Regions from separate parts of the Streptomyces sp. NPDC042638 genome, predicted to be linked through region 1. Evidence: riboswitches for the same ligand, from Rfam matches in the RefSeq annotation. Region 1 holds a riboswitch; the other holds the start of a gene.

What was found. Region 1 has a riboswitch for glycine ahead of gcvT (glycine cleavage system aminomethyltransferase GcvT). Riboswitches for the same ligand answer to the same signal wherever they lie in the genome.
Region 2: linked by a shared signal. The riboswitch ahead of gcvP (aminomethyl-transferring glycine dehydrogenase) and the one ahead of gcvT (glycine cleavage system aminomethyltransferase GcvT) in region 1 are both predicted to bind glycine.

The regions. Positions count from the first base shown of each region.
Region 1 covers NZ_JBEZBT010000037.1:31,353-35,761, reverse strand. Annotated here, with positions in the region: gene AB0B40_RS26085 (enhanced serine sensitivity protein SseB) at 1-721, opposite strand, end outside; gene AB0B40_RS26080 (AAA family ATPase) at 788-1,456, opposite strand; glycine riboswitch at 1,634-1,730, shown strand; gene gcvT (glycine cleavage system aminomethyltransferase GcvT) at 1,892-3,010, shown strand; gene gcvH (glycine cleavage system protein GcvH) at 3,149-3,526, shown strand; gene glyA (serine hydroxymethyltransferase) at 3,541-4,409, shown strand, end outside.
Region 2 covers NZ_JBEZBT010000074.1:8,884-13,292, reverse strand. Annotated here, with positions in the region: gene gcvP (aminomethyl-transferring glycine dehydrogenase) at 1-2,134, opposite strand, end outside; glycine riboswitch at 2,310-2,404, opposite strand; gene AB0B40_RS34745 (PRC-barrel domain-containing protein) at 2,524-2,895, shown strand; gene AB0B40_RS34740 (DNA polymerase IV) at 2,817-4,313, opposite strand; gene AB0B40_RS34735 (MerR family transcriptional regulator) at 4,381-4,409, opposite strand, start outside.

The sequences.
Region 1 (4,409 bases):
CCAGCAGGACGAGGTTGACCGGCCAGTTGACCGGGACTTTGCCGAGAGCCCTGCCCAGGGCCTCCAGGGGAAGCGCCCGCAGGTCGCCCTCCCACTGGGAGAGTTCCACGCCCACGAACAGCACCGGGTCGGCCGTCTCGATGGCGGCGAGACAGCGGCGGGCGGTGAGGACCACGCCGGTCGCGGCGAACTCGGCGGAGGCGGCGGAGAGGAAGTCGACCGGGTCGTCCTGCCAGTCGGGTTCGAAGAGGCGGACCCGGCCGCCGCTGCCGGGGCCGTCGAGCGGGGTGCGGCCCACCCGGCACAGCTCGGCCACGGCCTCGGGCGCGAGGGGTATGCCGACCACGCCGTCGGGGTTGACGGCGATGCCGATCTGCGGGGGCAGGCCGCGGGCGAACTCCACCGCCGGGGCGATGGTGTACGACATGTGGGAGCCGGCCACCTGGCGCAGCTGTTCCTCGGAGCTGAACACCGGGACGTAGGCCTGGCCGCCGATGTCCAGCGCCGGCAGGTCCAGCGGGCCGCTGTCGGGGCCGCCCCCGTTGGGCAGCGGGACCCACAGCAGGCTCCGGCCGAGGACCTCGATGATCCGGCCGCCCGCCGTGGGGATGCCGAGGGAGGCCGACAGGACCTCCTCCAGTTCGTTGCCGGGCCAACCGCCGTGCGGGTGGGGGTGCGCCTGTGCCGGGAAGTCCGCGGGAAAGTCCGCCGGGAAGTCCATCTGCCTACCGCCTGCTGGTAACCACTGCTGTGAGCGAGAAGGCTATCGGGTGGCTGTGACAACCCCTCACCCCGTGAAGCCGATGCGGGTCAGGACGTCCGCCGCGTCCCTGTCCAGCAGCACCGCCGCGCCGCAGCCGGCGGGCAGTTCGCCGTTCTCCACCGCGCGCAGCAGGCGGGCGGTCGTCCGGCGGTGGCGGCGGAAGGCGTAGCGGGAGACGCCCCGGCCGCGCTCGCGCTGCCCCCGCCGGGCCGTGCCCGGGGGGACGTCGAGGAGGAGCAGGTGCAGGGTGGCGCCGCGCCGCCGGGCCTCCCGGGCCAGCCAGGCGCGCACCCAGGGCTGGGTACCGCAGTCGTGCACGACGACCCCCTCGCCGGTGCGCAGGGCCCTGCGCAGTCCGGCGTAGTGGGCGAGGCGGACCAGCGGGCGGTACAGGGCGTAGGGGAAGCGGCGGGGGACGCGGGCTGCCCAGCGGTCGCGGGCGTCCTGGGAGTCGACGCGGTGGCCGGCGGCCGCGCGGTGCATCAGGGTGGACTTGCCGCTGCCGGGCAGGCCGGTGATCACCACCAGGTCGCGGGGGCCGAAGAGCAGGGCGCGCGGGCTGCGGCCGGCGCGGTCGCGCAGATCGCGGACGACCGGTGCGGGGCGGTCCGCGCAGCGTTCGCGGGCCGGGGCGAAGGGCTGTTCGGGCACCGCGATGCCGGCGTCGGTGGCGTAGGCCGATGTCCTGTTCACCGTGATCGTCCTCCCCTGTGGGCTCGGTCACCCCATGCCCGTTGTACGTAAAGAGAAGGTAATGCGCAACGGTCGGCGGTTCGTGCGCGTAGTGCCACAGGTCGGTTACAGAGACGGGCCCTGACGTGCCGGGGTGCGGCGTGCAATGATGTGCGCGCCAACTGCATACCGGCCGTTTGAATCCGCGCGGGAGAGTCCCCAGCAGTCTCGCTGGGGCGCCGAAGGAGCAAGTCCCTCCCTTGAATCTCTCAGGCCCCGTTACCGCGCGGGCGAGGCACATCTGAAAAGCGGGCCGCCGCGACGGCGGTCCCACCCAAGGTGCAAGCCGTGATCGTCCCCGTGGCGGTCGAGGCGAACCTCTCAGGTTCCGATGACAGATGGGGAGGAACGTTCCTCGCCCGTGCCCTGTGTTCTGTCCTGGGAGACGACCGACCGATGAGCAGTACCGAACTCCGTCACACCGCGCTCGACGCCGTGCACCGCTCCCTGGGCGCGACGATGACCGACTTCGCCGGCTGGGACATGCCCCTGCGCTACGGCTCCGAGCGCGACGAGCACCTCGCCGTGCGCACCAGGGCCGGTCTCTTCGACCTGTCGCACATGGGAGAGATCAGCGTCACCGGCGCCGGGGCCGCCGCCCTGCTGAACTTCGCCCTGGTCGGCAACATCGCCTCCGTCGGTGTCGGCCGCGCCCGCTACACCATGATCTGCCAGGCCGACGGCGGCATCCTGGACGACCTGATCGTCTACCGGCTGGCCGAGACCGAGTACATGGTGGTCGCCAACGCCTCCAACGCCCAGGTGGTGCTGGACGCGCTGACCGAGCGGGCCGCCGGCTTCGACGCCGAGGTGCGGGACGACCGGGACGCCTACGCGCTGATCGCCGTGCAGGGGCCGGAGTCCCCCGGGATCCTGAAGTCCCTGACCGACGCCGACCTGGACGGCCTGAAGTACTACGCCGGCCTGCCCGGCACCGTCGCCGGCGTCCCGGCGCTGATCGCCCGCACCGGCTACACCGGCGAGGACGGCTTCGAGCTGTTCGTGAAGCCGGAGCACGCGGTCGAGCTGTGGCAGGCGCTGACCGGCGCGGGCGAGGGCGTCGGCCTGGTGCCGTGCGGCCTGTCCTGCCGGGACACGCTGCGCCTGGAGGCGGGCATGCCGCTGTACGGGCACGAGCTGACCACCTCCCTGACCCCCTTCGACGCCGGGCTCGGACGCGTGGTGAAGTTCGAGAAGGAGGGCGACTTCGTGGGGCGCGAGGCGCTCACCGAGGCCGCCTCCAGGGCGCAGGAGAACCCGCCCCGGGTCCTGGTCGGCCTGGTCGCCGAGGGCCGCCGGGTGCCGCGCGCCGGGTACGCCGTCGTCTCCGGCGGCCAGGTGATCGGCGAGGTCACCTCCGGCGCCCCCTCCCCCACCCTGGGCAAGCCGGTCGCCATGGCCTACGTGGACGCGGCGCACGCGGCCCCCGGCACCGAGGGTGTCGGTGTGGACATCCGGGGCAGCCACGAACCGTACGAGGTCGTGGCGCTGCCCTTCTACAAGCGCCAGAAGTAGAGACTGGGCGCGGTCGCGCCTCCGTGGGGCCCCGGCCCCGTGGCCGGTACGTGACCCTGCGCACACTCACCCGCTCACCAGCGGTTTCCGCAGTCCCCCCGTCATCAGCGCTCCCGCGCGTACAGGAGAATTCAGGCCATGAGCAACTACCACCAGCTGCGCTACAGCAAGGAGCACGAGTGGCTGTCGGCCGCCGAGGACGGCGTCTCGACGGTCGGCATCACGGAGCATGCCGCCAACGCGCTCGGCGATGTCGTGTTCGTCCAGCTCCCCGAGCCCGGCTCCACGGTGTGCGCGGGCGAGACCTGCGGCGAGCTGGAGTCGACGAAGTCGGTCTCCGACCTGTACTCGCCGGTCACCGGTGAGATCACCGAGGTCAACGAGGACGTCGTGAACGACCCGTCGCTGGTGAACTCCGCGCCCTTCGAGGGCGGCTGGCTGTTCAAGGTACGCGTCGCGGAGGAGCCGGCCGAGCTGCTCTCCCACGACGAGTACACCGCCTACACCGCCGGCTGAGGAGTCGTAGCCCCGTGACTGTCCTGAACACTCCCCTGCACGAGCTGGACCCGGAGATCGCCGCCGCGGTCGACGCCGAGCTGGACCGCCAGCAGTCGACCCTGGAGATGATCGCCTCCGAGAACTTCGCGCCGCTCGCGGTGATGGAGGCCCAGGGCTCGGTCCTCACCAACAAGTACGCCGAGGGGTACCCGGGCCGGCGCTACTACGGCGGCTGCGAGCACGTCGACGTCGCCGAGCAGATCGCCATCGACCGGGTCAAGGAGCTGTTCGGCGCCGAGTACGCCAACGTGCAGCCCCACTCCGGTGCCTCCGCGAACCAGGCGGCCCTGTTCGCGCTGGCCCAGCCCGGGGACACGATCCTCGGCCTGGACCTGGCGCACGGCGGCCACCTGACCCACGGAATGCGGCTGAACTTCTCCGGCAAGCAGTTCGACGTGGTCGCCTACCACGTGGACGCCGAGACCGGACGGGTCGACATGGCCGAGGTCGAACGGCTCGCCAAGGAGCACCGCCCCAAGGTGATCATCGCGGGCTGGTCGGCGTACCCGCGGGAGCTGGACTTCGCCGAGTTCCGCCGGATCGCCGACGAGGTCGAGGCCTACCTGTGGGTCGACATGGCGCACTTCGCGGGCCTGGTCGCCGCCGGTCTCCACCCGAACCCGGTGGAGCACGCGCACGTGGTGACGTCGACCACGCACAAGACGCTCGGCGGCCCGCGCGGCGGCATCATCCTCGCGAAGAAGGAGTTCGCCAAGAAGCTGAACTCCTCCGTCTTCCCGGGCTTCCAGGGCGGCCCCCTGGAGCACGTGATCGCGGCCAAGGCGGTCTCCTTCAAGGTCGCCGCCTCGGCGGACTTCAAGGAGCGCCAGCAGCGTACGGT
Region 2 (4,409 bases), on a different contig from region 1:
AGAAGGTCTTGTGCAGGTTCAGGTGGGAGACGTCACCGCCGAAGTGACCCGGCTTGGCGAGACCGACGAGCGCGTTGAGGTTGGCGCCGTCCACGTACACCTGGCCGCCGGCCTCGTGGACCTGGGCGCAGATGTCCGCGACGTGCTCCTCGAACACACCGTGCGTCGACGGGTAGGTGATCATCAGCACCGCCAGCTCGTCGCGGTACTGCTCGATCTTGGCGCGCAGGTCCTCGACGTCGATCTCACCGTCCCCGGCGGTCTTGACGACGACGACCTTCATGCCGGCCATCACGGCGCTGGCGGCGTTCGTGCCGTGCGCGGAGGACGGGATCAGGCAGACGGTGCGCTGCGCGTCGCCGTTGGCGCGGTGGTAGCCGCGGACGGCCAGCAGACCGGCGAGCTCGCCCTGCGAACCGGCGTTCGGCTGGAGGGAGACCTTGTCGTAGCCGGTGACCTCGGCGAGACGTTCCTCCAGCTCGTGGATGAGCGTGAGGTAGCCCTGCGCCTGCTCGGCCGGGGCGAAGGGGTGCAGCTGCCCGAATTCCGGCCAGGTGACCGGTTCCATCTCCGTGGTCGCGTTGAGCTTCATCGTGCAGGAGCCCAGCGGGATCATGCCGCGGTCGAGCGCGTAGTCGCGGTCGGCCAGCTTGCGCAGGTAGCGCAGCATCGCGGTCTCGGAGCGGTGCTGGTGGAAGACCGGGTGGTTGAGGTACGCGTCGGTGCGCAGCAGCGCCTCGGGCAGGGTGTCCTCGGCGGTCGCGTCCAGCGCCTCGATGTCGGCCTCGACACCGAAGGCGGACCAGACGGCGGCCACCTGGGCCCGCTTGGTCGTCTCGTCGCAGGCGAGGGAGACGTGGTCGGCGTCGACCAGGCGCAGGTTGACCCCGTTGTCCCGGGCGGCGGCGACGACCTCGGCGGCCCTGCCGGGCACGCGCGCGGTGAGCGTGTCGAAGTAGGCGCCGTGGACGATCTCGACACCGCCGGCCTCCAGGCCGGCGGCCAGGATGGTCGCGTAGCGGTGGGTGCGCCGGGCGATCGTCCGAAGGCCCTCGGGCCCGTGGTAGACGGCGTACATGCCGGCCATCACGGCGAGCAGCACCTGCGCGGTGCAGATGTTGCTGGTCGCCTTCTCCCGGCGGATGTGCTGCTCGCGGGTCTGCAGCGCGAGCCGGTAGGCCCGGTGGCCGTCGGCGTCGACGGAGACACCGACCAGACGGCCCGGCAGGCTGCGCGCGAACTTCTCGTGGACGGCCATGTAGCCGGCGTGCGGCCCGCCGAAGCCCATCGGCACACCGAAGCGCTGGGTGGTGCCGACGGCGATGTCCGCGCCCAGCTCGCCCGGCGAGGTCAGCAGGGTCAGCGCGAGCAGGTCCGCGGCCACGGTCACCAGGGCGCCCAGCTCGTGCGCCTGGTCGATGACGGGCTTGATGTCGCGTACGGCACCCGACGCGCCGGGGTACTGGATCAGTACGCCGTTGATCTCGCGCTCGGCGATCTCCGCCGGGATGCCCTCGCTGAGGTCGGCGACGACGACCTCGACGCCGGTCGGCTCGGCACGCGTCTCGATCACCGCGATGGTCTGCGGCAGGGCGTCCGCGTCGATCAGGAACAGGCCCTTCTTGTTCCTGCCCATGCGGCGGGACAGCGCCATGGCCTCAGCGGCCGCGGTGCCCTCGTCCAGCAGCGAGGCGCCGGAGGTCGGCAGACCGGTCAGCTCGGCGACCGTCGTCTGGAAGTTCAGCAGGGCCTCCAGCCGGCCCTGGGAGATCTCCGGCTGGTACGGCGTGTAGGCCGTGTACCAGGCCGGGTTCTCCATGACGTTGCGCAGGATGACGGGCGGCGTGAAGGTGCCGTAGTACCCCAGGCCGATCATGGAGTCCAGGACCTGGTTGCGGTCGGCGAGCGAGCGCAGCTCGGCCAGCACCTCAGCCTCGGTGCGGGCACCCGGCAGGTCCAGGGCGTCGGCGTTCTTGATCACATCCGGGACCGCGGCGGCGGTCAGCTCGTCCAGCGAGCCGTACCCGACGTGCGCGAGCATCTTGGCCCGCGCCTCCTGGTCGGGCCCGATGTGGCGCTGCTCGAACGGGATGCCGGCTTCGAGCTCGGAGAGCGGAATGCGATGGGCGGTCATTGCGGAGGCCTCCTGGTCTGACGCGACCTGCGAGGGGCACCCCGGCGCGGGCACCCCGACGGCCTCCCCCTCTGTCATCTCGACCTGAGAGCTTCACCGGGCGCCAGAGCACGCCGGCTTTCACCGTCGGTGAGAGCGGATGCCATCGGCAACCCGCTCTGCTTTCCAGAGTGACCTCGTCCGTGCGGTACGTGAGCCTGAGAGATTCCGGGGAGGAGTTGCTCCTTCGGCGCCTCCGAGGTGGTCGGAGGACTCTCCCGCACGGGTTCAACAGCCGCTGTCAGCGTACCAGCGAGGTCAACACCGGAGCCTTCGAGTGGCCGCCTCCCTGAATGTGCTCTTTTGTAGTGCTTACGGATGAGTTGCGACCAAGTGGAGGGAGAGGGGCCGTGCAGACCGACATCGATCCGCGCAACCTGATCGGCCGCAAGGCGTTCGACCGGAACGGGACCAAGATCGGCACCATCGACGAGGTGTACCTCGACGACGCGACCGGCGTGCCCGAATGGGCGGCCGTACGCACCGGCCTGTTCTCCCGGGACGCCTTCGTCCCCCTGGAGCCCAGCGAACTCGTCGCGGGCACCCTGCACGTACCTTTCGACCGCGCCCTGATCAAGGACGCGCCCGACTTCGGCGTGGGCCGCCATCTCTCCCCCGAACAGGAACTCCAGCTCTACCACCACTACGGCCTGGACGTGGCCTCACCCCCGACGGTCCCGGACCACGACTTCGGCAAGCTGGCGGGCTCGGAGGAGGCCTGATCGCGGACCTCTTCCGGGAGCCGGGACGCAGGCCCGTCCCGGCCACCGCCCGGCGGACCGGGCGCCGCGGGCGGCTGGGAAGCGTCCGCGACCAGCGGCAACGGCTCGGCGGGCTCCAGCGCGGGCTCGTCGACCGAAAACGTCCGCACCCGGCCCGGAGGGGACTGCGGGGTCTCGAACCGCACGGTGACCCGCCCCAGCCCGCTCCCCTGCACCCACCCGTGTCCGTACTCGGCGTGCCGCACGTCCTGCCCGGCACGCCAGTGCCGTTCCACCGGCTGCGGCCGCTCCACGACGACCTCGGCCGCGCCCGTCCCCTGCTCCTCCCCCGACGGCACCGGCACCGGCACCGCCTGCGCGAACAGGTCCTCCTGCGTGTAGTCGGCGAGGCCGGACACCCCGACCCCCAGCAGCCGCACCCCGCCCGTGGTGTCCACCGAGTCCAGCAGCCGCGCCGCCGCCTCCCGGATGACCACCGGATCGTCGGTGGGCCCTCTGAGCGTCTCGGAGCGGGTCAGGGTGGAGAAGTCGTACCGCCGCACCTTGAGCACGATCGTCCGCCCGGACAGACCGGCCCCGCGCAACCGCCCGACGCACCGGTCGGCCAGCCGCTGCACCTCGAGTCCGACCCGCAGCCGGTCGTGGATGTCCACGTCGTACGTGTCCTCCACCGACACCGACTTGGCCTCCCGCTCGGCCACCACCGGCCGCTCGTCCCGGGCCAGGGCCATGGCGTACAGGGCGTGCCCGTGCGCCCTGCCCAGCAGCCGTACGAGCTCGTCCTCACCGGCCTCGGCCAGTTCCCCCACCGTGCTGATCCCGGCCCGGCGCAGATGGTCACCGGTGGCCGGCCCGACCCCCGGCAGCGTGCGCACCGGCATCGGACCCAGCAGCGCCCGCTCGGTCCCCGGCTCGATCAGCACCAGTCCGTCCGGTTTGGCCTGCTCGGAAGCGATCTTCGCGAGCATCTTGGAGGCGGCGAGTCCCACCGAACCGGTGAGCCCGGTGACCGCCCGGATGCCGGCGCGCAGCTCTTCCCCGGCCCGCCGTGCCGAATCCTCGTCCCAGGCCACTCCCCCGGCGTCCAGATCCACGAACGCCTCGTCCAGGCTCAGCGGCTCCACCAGCGGCGACAGCTCCCGCAGCAGCGCCATCACCTGCTCGCTGACCGCCCGGTACAGCGTGAAGCGCGGCACCAGGTACGCGGCGTTGGGCGCCAGCCGGCGCGCCTGCGCCATGGGCATCGCCGAGTGGACCCCGAACACCCGTGCCTCGTACGACGCGGTGGCCACCACACCGCGCGGTCCGAGCCCGCCCACGACGACCGCCTTCCCGCGCAGGCTCGGCTTGGAGGCCTGCTCCACCGAGGCGAAGAAGGCATCCATGTCGAGATGCAGGATCGTGGGCGCGTTTCTCACATCTCCGATGCTGCACCACGGCACTGACAACGCGGTGGTGCCGGAGCGCCCCTGCGCGGTCCGGCGGTCAGACCGCCCGGTTGCGGCGCCTCGCCA